Regions from separate parts of the Streptomyces sp. NPDC058373 genome, predicted to be linked through region 2. Evidence: riboswitches for the same ligand, from Rfam matches in the RefSeq annotation. Region 2 holds a riboswitch; the other holds the start of a gene.
What was found. A riboswitch is a leader RNA that binds a small molecule or an ion and turns the genes downstream of it on or off. The one in region 2 is predicted to bind cobalamin.
Positions count from the first base shown of each region.

Region 1 (9,441 bases), on a different contig from region 2:
CACCACGAGCACCCGCCCCGGCCGGGCGAGCCGGGCCAGTTCGCGCGCGGGATGCAGGACGGAGGTGGGGTTGGTGGGGTTGCCGACCACCACCAGGTCGGCGTCGTCGGGGACGGCGGCGGCCTCCAGCCGGAAGCCGTCTGCCTCCCGCAGCAGGACCCGGTCCACCCGGTGCCCGGCGTCCCGCAACGCCGCCTCCGGCTCGGTGAACTGCGGGTGCACCACGACGGGACGCCGTACCGGCAGGGCCCGCGCCAGCAGGACGAACGCCTCCGCCGCGCCGGAGGTGAGCAGCACCCACTCGGGAGCCACCCCGTGCCGAGCCGCGACCGCCGCGCGGGCCGCCCGCCCGTCCGGGTAGGCGGCGAGGCCGCCCAGCGAGGCGGCGATCCGCTCCCGCAGCCAGGGCGGGGGCGTGCCGGTGCGCACGTTCACCGCGAGGTCGGTCAGTCCGGCGCCGCGCACCTCGGCGTCGCCGTGGTGCCGCAGGTCGGGCTCGTCCATCGTCACTCCGTCCCCGAGGCGGTCGCCGCCGGGTCGCGCCGCGCCACCGCGCAGGTCGCCACCGCGGGACCGGGACCGCCCGACTTCCGTTTCGGTACGAGGAGTTCGCCGCCGCCCGCCAGCGCCGCCGCCTCCGCGACCGAGGGCACCCCCAGCGCCGCCAGCGCGGTCGGCGAGGAGTGCGGCGTCGCCACCTCGGCCAGCACCTCGGGCGCCCAGGACCGCAGCCCCACCCCCAGCAGCCGGGCCGCCTCGACGAGCCCCGGCTCGGTGGCCTTCGCCTCGACGGTGGCCAGCTCCAGCAGCCGCCCGGCGCCCGGGCCCAGCTCCGCCAGGACCCCGCTCACCAGCGCGTGCACCGCCTCGGCGGGCGCGTCGCGGCAGGCGCCGACGCCCACCACCAGCCAGGCTCCGGCCGGAGGGCCGGTCATACGGCCGCCCCGGCGGCACCCCGCGTCCCGGCCGCACCGGCCGCGCCGGGACGGAGCGCCCGGGCCGTCAGACGGGCCGCCGCCGACGGCAGGGCCGCCCAGTGGACGTGCAGGTAGGAGGCGTGCACGCCGCCCTGGACGAACCCCTCGGTGCGGGGCGGGCCCGGCCGCACCACACCCCAGGCCGGATCGGCGCCCGCGCCGGGCTCCAGGCGGGTGCGGTGGAACTCGTGGCCCGCCACCCGCGTCCCGGCCGGGGCCAGCACCGAGTCGCCGACCGCCACCGCGTCCCGGTAGCCCAGCGTCAGCCGCTCCGTCATCCGCGCGGAGGCGTCCAGCACGCCGCACATCGGGGCGCCGTCCAGCTCCCGCGCCAGGTAGAGCAGGCCCGCGCACTCGGCGGCCACCGGCGCCCCCGAGGCGGCGAGGGCGGCGACATCGGCGCGGAGCGGGGCGTTGGCCGACAGCTCGGGGGCGTACACCTCCGGGAAGCCGCCGCCGATCACCAGCGCCCCGGTGCCCTCCGGCAGCCGCTCGTCGCGGAGCGGGTCGAAGGGGACCACCTCGGCGCCGGCCGCCGTCAGGAGTTCGGCGTGCTCGGCGTAGGAGAAGGTGAAGGCGGCGCCCCCTGCCACCGCGACCACCGGGCGGGGCCCGGCCGGCGGGGGAGGAGCGCCCGCACCGGCCAGCGTCTCGGCCGGGTCCCACGGCGCGTCGGTGAGCGGCGGCGCCGAACGGGCCAGCGCCCACAGCGCGTCCAGGTCGCAGCCCGCGCGGACCTGGGCGGCCATCGCCGCCACCGCCGCCACCGCGTCCGGCTCGCGCTCCGCCACCGGGATGAGGCCCAGGTGGCGGGAGGGCGTCGCGGCCTGCGGGGTGCGGCGCAGCACGCCGAGCACGTCGACGCCGGCCTCGTCCAGGGCCGCGCGCAGGAGCTCCTCGTGCCGGTCGGAGCCGACCTTGTTGAGGATCACCCCGCCGATCCGCACTTCCGGGTCCCAGGAGGCGAAGCCGTGCACCAGCGCCGCCACCGAACGGGACTGCGAGGAGCCGTCGACCACCAGCACCACCGGCGCCCGCAGCGCCTTCGCCAGCTGCGCCGTGGAGGCCAGCTCGCCCTGCCCGGCCGCACCGTCGTACAGGCCCATCACGCCTTCCACCACGGCCAGGTCGGCCCCGGCCGCGCCGTGCGCGAAGAGCGGGCCGAGCAGCTCGGTGCCGCAGAGGTAGGCGTCGAGGTTGCGGCCCGGGCGGCCGGTGGCCAGGGCGTGGTAGCCCGGGTCGATGTAGTCGGGGCCCGCCTTGTGCGGCGAGACCGCCAGGCCCCGCCCGGTGAAGGCAGCCATCAGGCCGGTCGCCACCGTCGTCTTGCCGCTGCCCGACGACGGGGCCGCCACCACCAGGCGGGGCATGTGGAGCGTCCTCACCACTCGATGCCTCGCTGGCCCTTCTGGCCCGCGTCCATCGGGTGCTTCACCTTGGTCATCTCGGTGACCAGGTCGGCGAAGTCCACCAGTTCGGCGGGGGCGTTGCGGCCGGTGATCACCACGTGCTGGTTGCCGGGGCGGGCCCGCAGCACCTCGATGACCTCGGCGGTGTCGATCCATCCCCAGTGCAGCGGATAGGCGAACTCGTCCAGCACGTACAGCCGGTACGTCTCGGCGGCCAGGTCGCGCTTGACCTGCTCCCACCCCTCGCGCGCCTTGGCCTCGTTGTCCTGCTGGTCGTCGCGCTGCACCCACGACCAGCCCTCGCCCATCTTGTGCCAGTCGACGCGGCCGCCCTCGCTGCCGGCGCCCAGCACCTTCAGCGCGTTCTCCTCGCCGACCTTCCACTTCGCCGACTTGACGAACTGGAACACCCCGATCGGCCATCCCTGGTTCCAGGCGCGCAGCGCCAGCCCGAAGGCCGCCGTCGACTTGCCCTTGCCGGGGCCGGTGTGGACCGCGACCAGGGGACGGTTGCGGCGCTGACGTGTGGTGAGTCCGTCCTCGGGGACGACGGACGGCTGTCCCTGCGGCATTACGCGGCCCTCCGGGCGTGGTGGTGATCGGTGACGTCCTTGACCAGGCCGGTGAGCGCCTCGGCCCGCAGCTCGTCCAAGGTGACGGCGGTGCCCCGCAGTTCGCGGGCGAGTTCGGCGGCGAGCCCGAGGCGGACCGGGCCCGCCTCGCAGTCGACGACCACACTCGCGGTCGCCTCGGCGGCGTGCAGCCGGGCGGCCCTGGCCGCCAGCGCCACCGGCTCGGGGCCGCCGGTGGCCCGGCCGTCGGTGACGACGACCAGCAGCGGGCGGCGGGTGGCGTCCCGCAGCCGCTCCACCCGCAGCACGTCGTGGGCCCTCAGCAGGCCCGCCGCCAGCGGGGTCCGGCCGCCGGTCGGCAGCGACTGGAGGCGGGCGGCGGCCGCGTCCACCGACGAGGTCGGGGGCAGCGCCACCTCGGCCTCGCGGCCCCGGAACGTCACCAGCCCCACCTTGTCGCGCCGCTGGTAGGCGTCGAGGAGCAGCGACAGCACCGCGCCCTTGACCGCCCCCATCCGCTTGCGGGCCGCCATCGACCCGGAGGCGTCCACCACGAAGAGCACGAGGTTGCCCTCGCGGCCCTCCCGGGTCGCCTGCCGCAGGTCGTCGCGGCGCACCACCAGGCCCCGCCCCGACCGGCCGCGCGCCCGCTGGTGCGGGGCGGCCGCCCGGACCGTCGCCGTCAGGTGCAGCTTGGTCAGCGCGCCCTCGGGGCGGGTGGCGCCGGTGGTCCTGCCGTGCTCGGTACGCGCCCGGGACCTGCGGCCCGCAGCGCCCGCGCCGAGCCCCGGCACGCTGAGCGCCTTGGTGCGGAAGGGTTCGCCCGCCGCCACCGCCTGCTGCTCCGCCGAGGCCGGGCGGGGCGTACCGCCGGCGGGCTCGCCGGGCTCCCGCCCGGTCAGCGCCTCGGGCGCGTCTTCGGGTGCCCCGGCACCGGAGTCCTCGGCGCGCTGCGGCGGGACCCCGCCGGAACCGCCGTCGCCGGGGTCGGGCTGCCCGCCCCCGCCCCCGCCGCCGTCCGGGCCCGGGCCGTCGTCGCCGTCGCCGTCGGCCGGGTCCTCCGGCGCCTGCCCCTCGGGCGGCGTCGGCGGCTCGTCCTCGGGGTCGTCGGCGGCGGCGTCCCGCAGCACCTCGTCCAGCTTCTCCTCGTCCAGGCCCGGTGCGTCGAAGGGGTTGCGGCGGCGCCGGTGCGGCAGCGCCAGCAGCGCGGCCTGCCGTACGTCCTCGACGGCGACCTCGGTGCGCCCGGCCCAGGCGGCCAGCGCCGTCGCGGTGCGCGCCATCACCAGGTCGCCGCGCATCCCGTCGACCTCGAACGCCGCGCACACCGCCGCGATCCGGCGCAGCGCCCCGTCGCCCAGGCGTACCTGGGGCAGCAGCGCCCGGGCGGCGGCCACCCGCTCGCGCAGCTCGGCCTCCTCGCCGGACCAGCGGCCCGCGAAGGCGGCCGGGTCGTCCTCGAAGGCGAGGCGGCGGCGGACCACCTCGACGCGCTGGCCCGGCTCCCGGGAGGCGGCGACCTCCACGGTCAGACCGAACCGGTCCAGCAGCTGCGGGCGCAGCTCGCCCTCCTCCGGGTTCATCGTGCCGACCAGCAGGAAGCGGGCCGCGTGCCGCACCGAGACGCCCTCGCGCTCCACGTACGAGGCGCCCATCGCCGCCGCGTCGAGCAGCAGGTCGATGAGGTGGTCGTGGAGGAGGTTGACCTCGTCGACGTAGAGGATGCCGCGGTGCGCGTCGGCCAGCAGGCCCGGCTCGAACGCCTTCACGCCCTCCGCCAGGGCCCGTTCGATGTCGAGCGCGCCGACCAGCCGGTCCTCGGAGGCGCCGACCGGCAGCTCCACCATCCGCGCCGCCCGCTCCCGGCCCCGGCCGCCCTGCCCGTCCACCGGGTGCGGCCCGTCCGGGCAGTCGGGGTCGGGCGCGGCCGGGTCGCAGGAGAAGCGGCACCCCTCCACGGCCCGCACCGGCGGCAGCAGCGCGGCCAGCGCGCGTACCGCCGTCGACTTGGCGGTGCCCTTCTCCCCCCGGACGAGGACACCGCCGACCGCCGGGGAGACCGCGTTCAGCAGCAGCGCCAGCCGCAGGTCGTCCTGACCGACGATCGCGGTGAACGGATAGCGGGAACTGGTACTCATCGGGACTTCACTCCTTCACTCACCAAGACCACGCGCCGCGCGGCGGCAGGGGTACGGCGGACAGGGGACGCGGGGCCGCCGGGAGGGCGGAGCCCGGGCGTGCGGGCGTGAGGCTCGCTGACCGGGGCGCGGGTCATGGCGCTCCCGGCGGGAGGAACGGCAGGCCGGGCGGGGCGCCCCGCTCGATGAGGCGCAGCAGCGCCTCGGTGTCGGCGTGCTCCTCGATCAGGTCGCCGAGCCGGTCGAGCTGCTCCTCGCGGAGCAGGCCGAAGGAGGTGTCGGGGGCGGGGACGAAGCGGCGGCCCGCGGCCCGGGCCACCTCGGTGAGGAAGGCCCTGCGGTAGCCGTCGCTCTCCAGCGAGCCGTGCCAGTGGGTGCCCCACACCGCGCCGACCCGGCAGCCGTCCAGGGCCCGCCCGGCCGCGTCGGTGAAGACCGGCTCGCCGCCCCGTACCTCGGCGACGCCGTGATGGATCTCGTACCCCTCGGCCGGCTCGCCGAGGGCCGAACCGGCCGGCCGCGCCAGCGTCTTCCCGGCCGCGAACCGCACTCGCACCGGCAGCACGCCGAGCCCCGCCACGGTGCCCGCCCGGGACTCCACCTCGTCCTCGATCCGCTCGCCGAGGAGCTGGTAGCCGCCGCAGATGCCGAGCACCGGCCGCCCCTCGGCGACCCGCCGCAGCAGCGCGTCGGCCAGACCCCGCTCACGCAGCCAGGCCAGCGCGCGGACCGTGCCCCGGGTGCCGGGGACCACCACCAGGTCGGCGTCGGCCAGCTCCTCGGCCCGGTCCACGAACCGCACCACCACGCCCGGTTCGGCGGCCAGCGCGTCCACGTCGGTGAAGTTCGACATCAGCGGCACCGCGCAGACCGCGACCCGCAGCACGTCCTCGCCGACCGGCGGTGCCACCACCGACTCGCGGACCGCGCCGCGCAGCGAGACCCGCAGCCCGTCCTCCTCGTCGATGCCGAGCCCGTCGGCGTACGGCAGGACGCCGTAGGTGTGCCGTCCGGTGATGCCCCGCAGCATCTCGACGCCGGGCTTCAGCAACTCGACGTCGCCCCGGAACTTGTTGACCACGTACCCGGCCACCAACGCCTGGTCCTCGGGGGCCAGCAGTGCCGTGGTGCCGAAGAACGAGGCGAAGACCCCGCCCCGGTCGATGTCGCCGACCACCAGCACCGGCAGCTTCGCCGCGCGGGCCACGCCCATGTTGACGATGTCGGTGCGGCGCAGGTTGATCTCGGCGGGGCTGCCCGCGCCCTCGCAGACCACCACGTCGTGCTCGGCCCGCAGCCGGGCCAGGCACTCCAGCACCGGTTCCAGCAGTGCCTCACGGCGGCCGCCCGCCACCGCACGCGCCGGCTCCCCGGGCCGTGCCGAGCCGAAGAAACCCTGGGCGCTCAGCTCCCCGACCGGCTTGCCGAGCAGCACGACCTGGCTGGAGCGGTCGCTGCCGGGCTTGAGCAGGACCGGGTTCATCAGCGCCGTCGGCTCGACGCGGGCGGCCTGCGCCTGCATGGCCTGGGCCCGGCCGATCTCCGCGCCCTCCCGGGTGACGAACGAGTTGAGGGACATGTTCTGCCCCTTGAACGGCGCCACCTTCACCCCGCGCCGCGCCAGCCACCGGCAGATGCCCGCCGTCAGCACGCTCTTCCCGGCGTCCGAGGTGGTCCCCGCGATCAGCACTCCGCCGCTCATGCCCCTGCCCGTCCCTTCCCGGTTCCCGCGCGCCGGGCGCGCCCGCGTACCGCTCCGGCGGCCAGGCGTGCGCCCGCCCCCGCCACCAGGGCCAGCGCCCCGACGCGCCGGGAGAGCCGGGCGGCCCGTTCGATGTCGCCGGGCCGCACCGGGCGGCCCTGGCCGCCGAGCACCGGCCGGTGCTCGGTCCGCCCGCCGTACGCCAGGGTCCCGCCGAGCCGCACCCCGAGCGCGCCGGCGAACGCCGCCTCGACCGGGCCCGCGTTGGGGCTCGGGTGGCGGTGCGCGTCGGCGCGCCAGGCCCGGACGGCGCCACGCGGGTCGGGTCCGGCGAGGACGGCGAGGGCGGCCGTCAGCCGCGCCCCCGGGTAGCCGACGGCGTCGTCGAGGCGGGCCGAGGCCCAGCCGAACCGGCGCAGCCGGGGCGACTTGTGGCCGACCATGGCGTCCAGCGTGTTGACGGCGCGGAACCCGACGAGGCCGGGGACGCCCGCGACCGCGCCCCAGACCAGGGCGCCGACCACCGCGTCCGAGGTGTTCTCGGCGACCGACTCCACCACGGCACGGGCCAGCGCGTCGGCGTCCAGCGCCTGCGGGTCGCGCCCGCAGAGGCGGGGCAGCAGCCGCCGCGCCTCGGCCACGTCACCGGCCTGGAGGGCGGCGCCGATCAGCCGGGCCTCACGCACCAGCGAGGTGCCGCCGACCACGGCCCAGGTCGTGGTGGCGGTCAGCGCGACGGCGCCGCGCGGGTGGCGGCGTACGGCTCGACCGGCCAGCGCGGCGGCGGCGGTGGCGCCGCCCGCGCAGAGCGCGGTGTGCAGGGCGCCCCAGCCGCGGTGGTCGTGCCACAGGCGCCGCTCCACGGCGGCGGCCGCCCGGCCGAAGAGGGCCACGGGGTGGCCCCGGCCGGGGTCGGCGAGAAGGGCGTCGGCCAGCAGCCCGGCGGTGGCGCCGCACGCGAAGACGCGGCCGGCACGGTCCACGGGGCTCAGTCCGTTCGGCGCTCGGGGGACCGGTGGACGGCTGGAGGGGGCGGCGACGGGCAGCCACGCATGGCGGTGTGTCCTCACTCAGGGTCCGCGCCCTGGTTCGACGTGACCGGGGGCGAGAGTCTCCTGGCTTCCGGATCGGCGGCATCCCCTGGCCTTCCAGCCCCTGGGGGCCGTGGCGCTCGGCGGAGATGCCGCTCCCCGGTGACAGTGGCGGGACCGCGCCGGATTCGCACCGGCTTCCTCTGCTGCCTCCGTGTTTCGGCCCCGGCAGTCCACCACGTGCCCGGAACACCAGTCAACTCACCGTTGACCTGCGGCGAAGAGTGTGTGGAGCCCCACAGCGGGGGCGGCGCGGCACCGGGCGCCCGCGCCGCCGTACGCCGAAGGGCGGGCCGGACGCCGTACGTCCGGTCCGCCCTTCGCGGCGGGAGGTGGCCCTCAGGCCACGATGATGTAGATCCCGTAGGCGACCGCCGCCGCGCAGAGGGCGAAGCAGAGGTAGCCGCCGGTCCTGGCGAGGGCGCCGGATCCGCCGCCCTGCGTGCTGCTCGCGCCCTTGGAGAGGCCCACGATGCCGAGGGTGAAGAAGCCGACGAGCGCGACGGTGACCACGAGGCTCACGCCGAAGACGGCGCCGAGGGCTGCCCAGTCGATGTGCATGGTGAGGTGTCCTTACGTACGCGAGGCCGGGTCAGACCGTGGCCGGCCGGGCCGGTTCGGCGGAGGAGTGGCCGGGCTGGCCGGGGATCGAGGAGAGCGGGGAGCCGCCCGCCGGACCGTCGCCGTCCCGGTCGTCGTCGTCCCGCTCGCCGGAGGCGTCCGAGGCGGCGGCCTCGTCGGAGGCGGCGGCCGCGCCGGTGGGCGGCGGGGCGACGGAGGCCATGGCCTGGGTGACGACGCCCGAGGGCTCGTCCTGGCCCGGCTCGACGTCGTTGACGTTGTCGTGGGTGACGGGGGAGCGGCGCGAGCGCAGCCAGATCGCGAAGGACCCGCCGACCAGCAGGACCGCGGTGGCGGCGACGCCCCAGTCGCCCTGCTTGGTGAGGAACTCGGCGGCCGCGCCGACCAGGGCGGCGGCCGGGAGCGTCAGGCCCCAGGCGACGAACATCCGGGTGGCGGTCGACCAGCGGACGACACCGCCCTTGCGGCCGAGGCCCGCACCCATCACCGCGCCGGAGCACGACTGGGTGGTGGAGAGGGAGAAGCCCAGGTGGGAGGAGGCCAGGATGACCGTCGCGGCGCTGGTCTGGGCGGCGAAGCCCTGCGGCGGCGTGAGGTCGGTGAGGCCCTTGCCCATGGTCCGGATGATGCGCCAGCCGCCCAGGTACGTACCGAGCGCGATGGCGACACCGGCGGAGACGATGACCCACATCGGGGGGTTGGAGCCGGGCGCGAGGACACCGCCGGTCACCAGGGCGAGGGTGATGACACCCATCGTCTTCTGGGCGTCGTTGGTGCCGTGCGCCAGCGAGACCAGGCCGGCCGAGGCGATCTGTCCGGCGCGGTAGCCCTTGGCGGTGGACTTCTCGTCCACGTTCCGGTTGATCCGGAAGGTCAGCCGGGTGGCGAGCATCGCGGCGAGGCCGGCGACGAGCGGCGCGGCGAGCGCCGGGAGCAGCACCTTGGTGACGACGGTGCCGCCGTTGACGGA
Region 1 is NZ_JBHXJE010000033.1:18,986-28,426, forward strand. Features, by position in the region: gene cobC (Rv2231c family pyridoxal phosphate-dependent protein CobC) at 1-504, opposite strand, end outside; gene ACFWMZ_RS19245 (cobalamin biosynthesis protein) at 507-935, opposite strand; gene ACFWMZ_RS19250 (cobyrinate a,c-diamide synthase) at 932-2,347, opposite strand; gene cobO (cob(I)yrinic acid a,c-diamide adenosyltransferase) at 2,359-2,958, opposite strand; gene ACFWMZ_RS19260 (putative cobaltochelatase) at 2,958-5,096, opposite strand; gene ACFWMZ_RS19265 (cobyric acid synthase) at 5,230-6,798, opposite strand; gene ACFWMZ_RS19270 (cobalamin biosynthesis protein) at 6,795-7,781, opposite strand; cobalamin riboswitch at 7,907-8,034, opposite strand; gene ACFWMZ_RS19275 (hypothetical protein) at 8,229-8,450, opposite strand; gene ACFWMZ_RS19280 (anion permease) at 8,482-9,441, opposite strand, start outside.
Region 1: it holds a riboswitch for cobalamin, as region 2 does, so the genes downstream of both, ACFWMZ_RS19270 (cobalamin biosynthesis protein) here and ACFWMZ_RS04180 (ABC transporter substrate-binding protein) in region 2, are expected to answer to the same signal.

Region 2 (9,441 bases):
TGGTACGACGGCTTCGAGCTCGGCGACGGCACCCTCGGCTTCTCCATCGGCGACGTCCAGGGCCACGACGTGGAGGCCGCCGCCTTCATGGGGCAGGTCCGGATGGCGCTGCGGGCGGTGGCCAGCGCGGTCAGCGACCCCGGCGAGATCCTCGGCCGCGTCAACGACCTGCTGGTCTCCGTGGAGGGCCCGCTCTTCGCCACCTGCTCGTTCCTGCGCTTCGACCCGGCCACCAAGGAGCTGTACAGCGCGCGGGCCGGGCACGTCGGCGCGGTCTGGGCGGCCGCCGACGGCCGGGGCGGCGTCGCCGAGGACGTGGGCGGCCTCCCGCTCGGCATCATCTCCGGCGAGCGCTACCCCGTCACCCGCCGCCGCTGGACCCGCCCCGGGGCGTACGTCCTGCTGACCGACGGCGTCGTGGAGGGGCCGTCCTTCTCGATCGAGGAGGGCCTCGCCCGCGTCACCCAGCTGGTGACCGCCGGGGTCGGCCTCGACCCAGGCCAGCTCGCCGACCGCGTGATGCGGGTCGCGGGCCGGACCGGTCACCTGGACGACGCGGCGGTCCTGGCCCTCTCCCACGGCGGCCTCGCCACGGGAGGCGTACGCCCGTGAGCCCCGGCCCCGACACCCCGCGCCGCTGGTGGCGGACGACCCGCCGCCGCGACGCCGACCGGGCGGGCCCCACCCCCGGCGCCCACCGACCGGCGCCACCGGAGGAGGCCGCCCCGGCGGGCGTCACCGTACGGCCGGCCCCGCCCGACAGCGCCTCCCCGGAGGGGGCCGGGGCCTGGCGGCCGGGCCTCTCGCTGGAGCAGTTGCGGCGCACCGCCGGGGTCGACCCGGAACGAGAGGGGCGGCAGACGGAACTGCCCGTACGCGTCCTGCGCCTGGTGACCCTGATTCTCGCCGTCGCCCTCGCCTACTACGGCGCGGGCCGACTCGGCCTGCTGCGCCAGGTGGCGGTGGAGGGGGCGACGGTGACGCCGCTGTGGCTGCCCTCCGGAGTGGCCGTCGCCGCGCTCTTCGCCTTCGGTCCGCGCATCGCCCCGGGCATCACGCTCGGCATGCTGGCGGTGACCTCCACCATCAGCCCCGTCTCCGGATACTCGCTGCTGACAGCGGTGGGCAACACCCTCGCCCCGCTCGCCTCCTGGTACCTGCTGCGGCTGGTCGGCTTCCGGCCGTCGCTGGAGCGGCTGCGGGACGGGCTCGCCCTGGTCTTCCTCGGGGCGCTCGGCGGGATGACGGTGAGCGCCGCCGTCGGCACCGGCACCCTGCTGGCCACCGACAAGATCCTCTCGGCCAACGCCTGGTCGGTGTGGGCCGCCTGGTGGGCCGGGGACGCGCTCGGTGTGCTCGTCGTGGTGCCGCTGCTGGTGGTGCTGATCCGGCCCCGGCTGCCCCGCGACGCGCTGGGCTGGCTCGAACTGCTGGGGCTGTTCGCGGTGACCGCCACGCTCACCTGGGTGGCCATCTACAGCCCGCTCGACCTGCTCTTCCTCGTCTTCCCGCTGCTGATCTGGGCCGGGCTGCGGTTCGAACTGACCGGCAGCGCGCCCGCCGCCCTGATCGTCTCGGTCCTGGCGGTGACGGCGGCCACCCGCCAGCAGGGGCCGTTCGCCGGGCGGGAGATGGGCGAGGTCATGGTCAACCTCCAGGCGTTCAACGTTTCGGTGGCCCTGACCGGCCTCCTCCTCTCCTCCCTGGTGACCGAACGCCGCCACATCCGCGAGCGGATCGAGAACGCCTGCCAGGAACTGGCCGAGGTGGTCGACACCCTCGCGCCGGGCGCCTCCCGTGCCGGGTGGGCGCAGGACCCGGAGGAGGACCCGGAACAGGAGGAGGGCGGAGGCGGACGGCGGACCGGCGGCGGGTGGGGCGCCGGTTAGCGCGCCGGTCCCGGGCCGTCCGCCCCTTGGCAGGCACTTTCGGACACTCCCTGGCGAGATGTGCCAGGTCGGGCCCCACGGGAAGATCTTCGCGACTAGCGTTCTACATGCGTGTAGAGAACGCGGGGGCGGCCGCCCGGATCACCGATTCGCATGTTCCTGAAAGGACAGCTGTGGCTTCGATCGATCTGGACAAGGTGCTGGACAAGGCGTGGGCGGAGAAGAGTCTGCCGGAAATCCTCGCGGCGCCGGTCTCCGCGCTGAAGGGCGTCTCGGACCGGGACGGTGAACTCCTCCAGGAGGCGTTCGGCGTCCGGACCGTCTCCGACCTGGCCGGGCTGAAGTACGCCCGCTGGGCGCAGGCCCTGGCCGCGCTCGACACCTCCGCCGCGTAACGCCCCACCGCCCGCCGCTCCCCCGGGTACGGGGCGGCGGGCGTACCGGCCGCCCCGGCGCCACCCGCCCTCACCGAGCCTCGGCGCGCTCCAGGCTCACCCGCAGCCGGTGCAGGGCGCGCCGGGCGTGGCTCTTCACGGTGCCGAGCGGCAGTACGGCGTGAAGACCGCGAAGTGGCCCGAGGAGGCGGGGGTGGCCGCGCCGGGCGGCAGGGCGGTGATGACGCCCTCGTGGACGAGGAGGCGCCGCCCCTCGGCCTCCAGGGCCTCTCGCAGCCGCTCCTCCCGGCGCCGGGCGAAGGCGCTGACGCCCGCCGCCAGATGGACCTCCTCGGCGTCGGCCTCGGTGACGACCCGGCAGACCTCTTCGACCAGGTCGCCGGAGCGGATCACGAGCCGCCCGCCGCGCTCCCGGAGCGAGCGGTCCAGGTCGGTGAGGCAGTCGGCGAGGAAGGCGCGCCGGTTGGGCGCCGCGGACCCGGCGTCCGTGACGGCGTCGTCCTGGACGAAGAGCGGCACCACGGCGTCGGTCGCGTCGAGCGCGGCCCGTAGCGCGGGCTGGTCGTGCAGCCGCAGATCGGAGGTGAAGCGGACGACGGAGACCGTCATGGTGCTCTTTCCGGGGTTGCTTAGGTACGGCGTGCGGGGCGGGGCGCGCGGTTCAGGGGGTGGGCCGCGAGACGGTGTCGTCGGAGTCTCCGGGCGCTCCGGAGGCGGCCCCGGCCTCCTCGTCGGCGGTCTGTTCGCGGGCGGCGGTCAGCGCGATGTTGCGGGCCATGCCGCCGAAGACCACCGCGTGGAAGGGGGAGATGGACCACCAGTACGCCTGGCCGAGCAGGCCGCGCGGCAGGAAGACGGCGCGCTGGCGGTAGCGGGTGCGTCCGGCGTCGTCACGGTCGACGGTCATCTCCAGCCAGGCCAGGCCCGGCAGCCGCATCTCGGCGCGCAGCCGCAGCAGGCGGCCCGGCTCGATCTCCTCGACCCGCCAGAAGTCCAGCGACTCCCCCACCCGCAGGTGCTGGGCGTCGCGCCGCCCGCGCCGCAGGCCGACCCCGCCGACCAGCCGGTCCAGGCGGCCGCGCACGGCCCAGGCGAGCGGGAAGGAGTACCAGCCGTGCTCCCCACCGATGCCCTCGACGACCCGCCACAGCGCTTCGGGTGAGGCGTCGACGAGGCGCTCGCGCCGGTTCTCGTAGAGGCTGCCGCCGGACCATTCCGGGTCGGTGGGGAGCGGGTCGCTGGGAGCGCCGGGGACCGAGGCCGAGGACCAGCGGGTGGCGACCTGGGCGTCCTGGACACGGCGCAGCGCCAGCGCGAGGGCCTGGTCCACGCCGATGGGCCGGCCCGGGGCGTCGGGGACGTACGCGGCGATGTCGTGCTCTCGGCAGACCACCTCGTGGCGGAGCGACTCGGCCAGCGGGCGGGCGATGGCGGCCGGTACGGGGGTGACCAGGCCGACCCAGTGGCTGGAGAGGCGCGGGGTGAGGACGGGGACGGGCAGGATCAGGCGGCGGGGCAGCTTGGCGACGGCGGCGTACCGCTGCATCAGTTCGCGGTAGGTGAGGATGTCGGGGCCGCCGATGTCGAAGGTGCGGTTGACGTCGGCGGGCATGGCGGCGGCGCCGGCCAGGTAGGCGAGGACGTCGCGGACGGCGACCGGCTGCATCCGGGTGTTGACCCAGCTCGGGGTGATCATCAGCGGCAGCCGCTCGGTGAGGTAGCGGAGCATCTCGAAGGAGGCGGAGCCGGAGCCCAGCACCACGGCGGCGCGCAGCACGGTGGCGGGCACGCCGGAGTCGAGCAGGATGCGGCCGACCTCGGCACGGGAGCGCAGGTGCGGCGAGAGCCTGCTCTCGGGGACGCCCTCGGGGGTGAGGCCGCCGAGGTAGACGATGTGGCGGACCCCGGCCGCGCGGGCCTCGCGGGCGAAGATCCGGGCCGCCTCGCGGTCGGTGCGCTCGAAGTCCGAGCCGGTGCCGAGGGCGTGGACCAGGTAGTACGCCACCTCGACGCCGCGCATCGCCTCGCGCACCGAGTCGGCGTCGGTGACGTCGCCCTGGACCACCTCGGCACGCTCGGCCCAGGTCAGGTCCCGCAGCTTCCCCGGGGTACGGGCCAGGGCGCGGACCCGGTAGCCGGCGTCCAGCAGGGCGGGGGCGAGGCGGCCGCCGATGTACCCGGTGGCGCCGGTCACCAGGACCAGCGCGCCGTCGCCTCGCGGGGTGGGCTCGGTGGGGTGCTCATCGCTGCTCATGGCCTCTCTCCGGGATCGGTGACCGGGCGGAACGGCGGTGTCCGGGCCGCTCCCGGTCCACCGTCTCGCGCCACTGCTTCTTCCGCGCGTCCCGGGCGCGCGAATGCGGCGGCCGGCGGACCGTCGTCTACCGCAGTGTGCTGCTGCCGCTGGTGATCATCTTCGGCGCCGTCCTCGCCCTCGGGCTGGCCTGCGCGGTGGTCTACGCACTGGCCGAGCGGGACGTGGTCCGGGTCGACGGGCAGGTGCCGGGCATCCTCTCGATCCTGGTGATCGGCGCCGCCACCGACTACGCGCTGCTGCTCACCGCCCGGTTCCGCGAGGAACTGAGTCTGCACGGCGACCGGTTCACCGCGATGCGGCTGGCCTGGCGGCAGTCGTTCGGGCCGATCACCGCCAGCGCGGCCACCGTGGCCCTCGGTCTGCTGGCCCTGCTGCTCGCCGACCTGACCAACAACCGGGCGCTCGGCCCGGTCGGCGCCATCGGCATCGTCTGCTCGGTCTTCAGCGCCCTGACCTTCCTGCCCGCCGCCCTCGTCCTGCTGGGCCGGGTCGCCTACTGGCCCGCACGGCCCAAGGTCACCGGCACCGGCGGCAGCCACCGCCTGCGGCAGCGCGTCGCCGACCGGGTCGACCGGACGCCGCGCAAGGTCTGGGCCGTCACCCTGGCCGCCCTCATCGCGTGCGCCGCCTTCGCCCCGACGCTGGCCAGCCGGGGCGTCCCGCTGGACGAGATCCTCGTCAACGACGCGCCCTCGGTCTCCGCCCAGGAGACGCTGAGCCGCCACTTCCCCGGCGGCTCCGGCAACCCGGCGGTCGTCATCGCGGACGCCGGACGACTGGACGAGGTGACGGAGGCCGCCGAGCGGACCGAGGGCGTCGCCTCGGTCGCCCCGGTCACCGAGTCGGGGCGGCCCGGCGGCGGCGCACCGCTCGTCGTGGACGGCCGGGTCCGGATCGACGCGACCCTCCAGGACGACGCGGACAGCGACGCCGCCAAGGACACGGTGGCCCGCCTGCGCACCGCCGTCCACGCGGTCGACGGCGCCGACGCCATGGTCGGCGGCTACACCGCGCAGCAGTACGACACCCAGCGCACCGCCGAGGCCGACCGGAACCTGATCATGCCGGTGGTACTGGCGATCACCCTCGTCATCCTGGTCGCCCTGCTCCGCTCTCTGGTGACCCCGCTGCTGCTGGTGGCCACCGTGGCGCTGAACTTCGCCGCCACCCTGGGCATCGCCTCGCTGGTCTTCACCCACGTCTTCGGCTTCACCGGCACCGACGCCTCCGTCCCGCTCTACGGCTTCGTCTTCCTGGTCGCTCTCGGCGTCGACTACAACATCTTCCTGATGTCCCGGGTCCGCGAGGAGACCGCGCGGCACGGCACCCGGGAGGGCGTACGGCGCGGCCTGACCACCACTGGCGGCGTCATCACCTCGGCCGGCGTCGTCCCTGGCGGCGACCTTCGCGGCGCTCGGGGTGATCCCGCTGGCCTTCCTCGCGCAGATCGCCTTCATCGTCGCCTTCGGCGTGCTCCTCGACACCCTGGTGGTCCGCTCCCTGCTGGTGCCCGCCCTGGTCCGCGACATCGGTCCTGCCGCCTGGTGGCCGGGGGCGCTCAGCCGCCGGGCCGAGCCCGCCGAGGACGCGTCCGGGGAGCCGCGAACCCCGGCGTAAGCGCAGGCAGTACGCGTACGACGGCTCTCCCCGCCCCCGGGCGTGGGAGGGCCGCTGTGCTAGCTTTCGCACGCCAGTCGTACCCGCGCATCTCCATGCGAACGGGTCAGGGAATCCGGTGCGAACCCGGAACTGACGCGCAGCGGTGAGGGCGACGGGCGGCGCAGGACGCCACTGGGGCACGCCCCGGGAAGGCGCGCCGTCCGCACGACCCCGAGTCCGAAGACCTGCTGGCCCTCCGCCCGTACGGACGGGGTTCCTGTACGCCAGGCTTCGCGACCGAGCCTCGACACCGAAAGCCGCACCCCTGTGCCTGTTGCGCCCTTCCGCCGGACCTCCCTCGCCGCATCCTGCGCCGCTCTCGCCCTGCTGCTCACCGCCTGCTCGGGCGGAAGCCCCGCGCCGGCCGACGACGCGAAGGGGGCCGGCGCGACGACTCTGAGGAACTGCGGCCGCACCGTGACCGTCGAGCAGCCGCCGCAGCGGGCCGTCTCGCTCAACCAGGACTCGACGGAGATCCTGCTCTCGCTCGGCCTCGCCGACCGGATGACGGGCACCGCGACCTGGACCGACCCGGTCCTGCCGCACCTGGCGAAGGAGAACGCCAAGGTGAAGCGGCTCGCCGACAACAACCCCTCCTTCGAGAAGGTCCTCGACGAGGAGCCGGACTTCGTCACCGCCTCCTTCGAGTCGACCCTCGGCAAGGGCGGCGTCGCCACCCGCAAGGCGTTCGAGGACCTCGGCGTCGGCACGTACGTCTCGCCCGCCGACTGCGCCAAGTCGAACACCGGCGACGGCGACGGCTCGCGTACGACGCCGCTCTCCATGGCCGACATCCACGGCGAGGTCACCGACCTGGCCGAGGTCTTCGGGGTCGAGGAGCGCGGGAAGAAGCTCGTCACCGAACTGACCCGGCGGGCGGAGAAGGCCACCGAGGGGCTCAGCACCAAGAAGGCGCCCGCGTCCGAACGCCCGACCCTGCTCTACTGGTTCGCCAACTCCGAGGCGCCGTACATGGGCGGCTGCTGCGGGGCGCCGGGCATCATCACCGAGGCGGTCGGCGGGAAGAACGTCTTCGACGACACCAAGGACGAGTGGCCGCAGATCAACTGGGAGACGGTCGCCGACCGCGACCCCGACGTGCTGGTGATCGGCGACCTGACGCGCAAGTCGCAGACGGCGGAGAGCGCAGCCAAGAAGATCGCCTTCCTGGAGTCCAACCCGGCCACCCGCACCATGACGGCGGTGAAGAAGAAGCGGTACGTGCTGGTGAGCGGCGCGGCGATGAACCCCTCGATCCGCACGGTCGACGGCATCGAGGAAGTCGCCGCCAAGCTGCGCCAGTTCGGGTTCGCCACGTGACCGCCACCGTCGCGCGGACCGGCCCGGAGCCCGGGCGGACGCGGCGGCGGCCCGGGGCGTGGACGCTCAGCCTCCTCGCCTTGGTCCTGCTGCTGGCCTCCGTCTCGGTCGCCATCACCATCGGCCCGGCCCGCGTCTCGGTGCCGGACGTCTGGGCGGTCGTCGCCTTCCGGCTCGGCGGCGGTGAGAGCGGCCTGACGCCGATCCGCGAGGGCATCGTCTGGGAACTGCGGCTGCCGCGCACCGTGCTGGCGGCGGTCTGCGGGGCGGGGCTCGCGGTCTGCGGGGTGGTCATGCAGTCGCTGCTGCGCAACCCGCTGGCCGACCCGTTCGTCCTCGGCGTCTCCTCCGGTGCCTCCACCGGCGCGGTCGCCGTGGTCGTCCTCGGCGTCGGCGGCGGCGCCCTCTCCGTCTCCACCGGGGCCTTCATCGGCGCGCTGCTCTCCTTCGGCCTGGTGCTGCTGCTCAGCCACAGCCTGGGCGGCACCACCGACCGGGTGGTGCTCTCCGGGGTGGCGGGCATGCAGCTCTTCTCGGCGCTCACCTCGTTCATCGTGATGTTCGCCGCCGACGCCGAGCAGACCCGGGGCATCCTCTTCTGGCTCCTCGGCAGCCTCTCCGGCGCCACCTGGACCGACGTCTGGGCGTGCCTGGCGGTGCTGGCGGTGGCGCTGGTGGTGTGCGGGGCGCGGGCCACCCAGCTCGACGCCTTCGCCTTCGGCGCGGAGAGCGCCGCCGCGCTCGGCGTCTCGGTGGCGCGGACCCGGCTGATCCTGCTGAGCGTCACCGCGCTGCTCACCGCCGCGCTGGTCAGCTCGGCGGGCGCGATCGGCTTCGTCGGCCTCGTGCTGCCGCACGCCGCCCGCGCCCTGGTCGGCACCCTGCACGGGCGGCTGCTCCCGGTGGCGGCGCTGAGCGGCGCGGTCTTCCTGGTCTGGGTGGACACGCTGGCCAGGACCGTGCTGGAGCCGCAGGAGATCCCGGTCGGCGTGGTGACCTCGCTGATCGGCGTGCCCGCCTTCGTCCTCATCATGTACCGGACCCGGAGGCCCTCATGACCGGTCGGAACGCAACCCCCGCCGACGACCGGCCCGTGCTCCGGGCCGAGCGGGTCTCCCGGTCGGCCTGCGGGCGGCTGATCCTCGACGGCGTGGGGCTGGAGGCACGCCCCGGCACCACGGTGGGCCTCATCGGACCCAACGGCTCCGGCAAGTCCACGCTGCTGCGGCTGCTGGCCGGGCTGCTCGCGCCGACCGGCGGCACCGTCACCGTCGACGGCGCCACCCCTGCCGAACTGGGCCGCCGCGAGACGGCCCGGCGGCTCGCCGTCGTCGGGCAGCACGCGACGACCGACACCGACCTGACCGTCCAGGACGTGGTCGGCCTCGGTCGCGTACCGCACCGCAGGGCCTGGTCGGCGCCGAGCCCCGCCGACCGGGAGGCGGTCCGCGCGGCACTGGAGCGGACCGGGCTGACGCCACTGGCGGGGCGGCTCTGGCACACGCTCTCCGGCGGGGAGCGGCAACGGGCCCAGATCGCCCGGGCGCTCGCCCAGGAGCCGCGTCACCTGCTCCTCGACGAGCCGACCAACCACCTCGACGTGCAGCACCAGTTGGAGTTGCTCTCGCTGGTGGCGGGGTTGCCGGTGACGTCCGTGGTGGCGCTGCATGATCTCAATCTTGCAGCGATGTTCTGTGATGAGATCGTCGTGCTTCGCGCGGGGTGTGTGGTGGCCTGTGGCGCTCCCGGGGTGGTGCTCACCGAGAGCCTGATCCACGAGGTCTACGGGGTGCGGGCCGTGGTCGCCGAGGGCGCCGGAGGGCGCCCCTTCGTCCGCTTCCTGCCCCCGGGCGGCCCCCAC
Region 2 is NZ_JBHXJE010000004.1:55,519-64,959, reverse strand. Features, by position in the region: gene ACFWMZ_RS04210 (PP2C family protein-serine/threonine phosphatase) at 1-612, shown strand, start outside; gene ACFWMZ_RS04205 (MASE1 domain-containing protein) at 609-1,889, shown strand; gene ACFWMZ_RS04200 (hypothetical protein) at 2,063-2,284, shown strand; partial or broken gene ACFWMZ_RS04195 (deoxyribodipyrimidine photo-lyase) at 2,432-2,893, opposite strand; gene ACFWMZ_RS04190 (SDR family oxidoreductase) at 2,946-4,538, opposite strand; partial or broken gene ACFWMZ_RS04185 (MMPL family transporter) at 4,661-6,218, shown strand; cobalamin riboswitch at 6,276-6,468, shown strand; gene ACFWMZ_RS04180 (ABC transporter substrate-binding protein) at 6,528-7,580, shown strand; gene ACFWMZ_RS04175 (FecCD family ABC transporter permease) at 7,577-8,638, shown strand; gene ACFWMZ_RS04170 (ABC transporter ATP-binding protein) at 8,635-9,441, shown strand, end outside.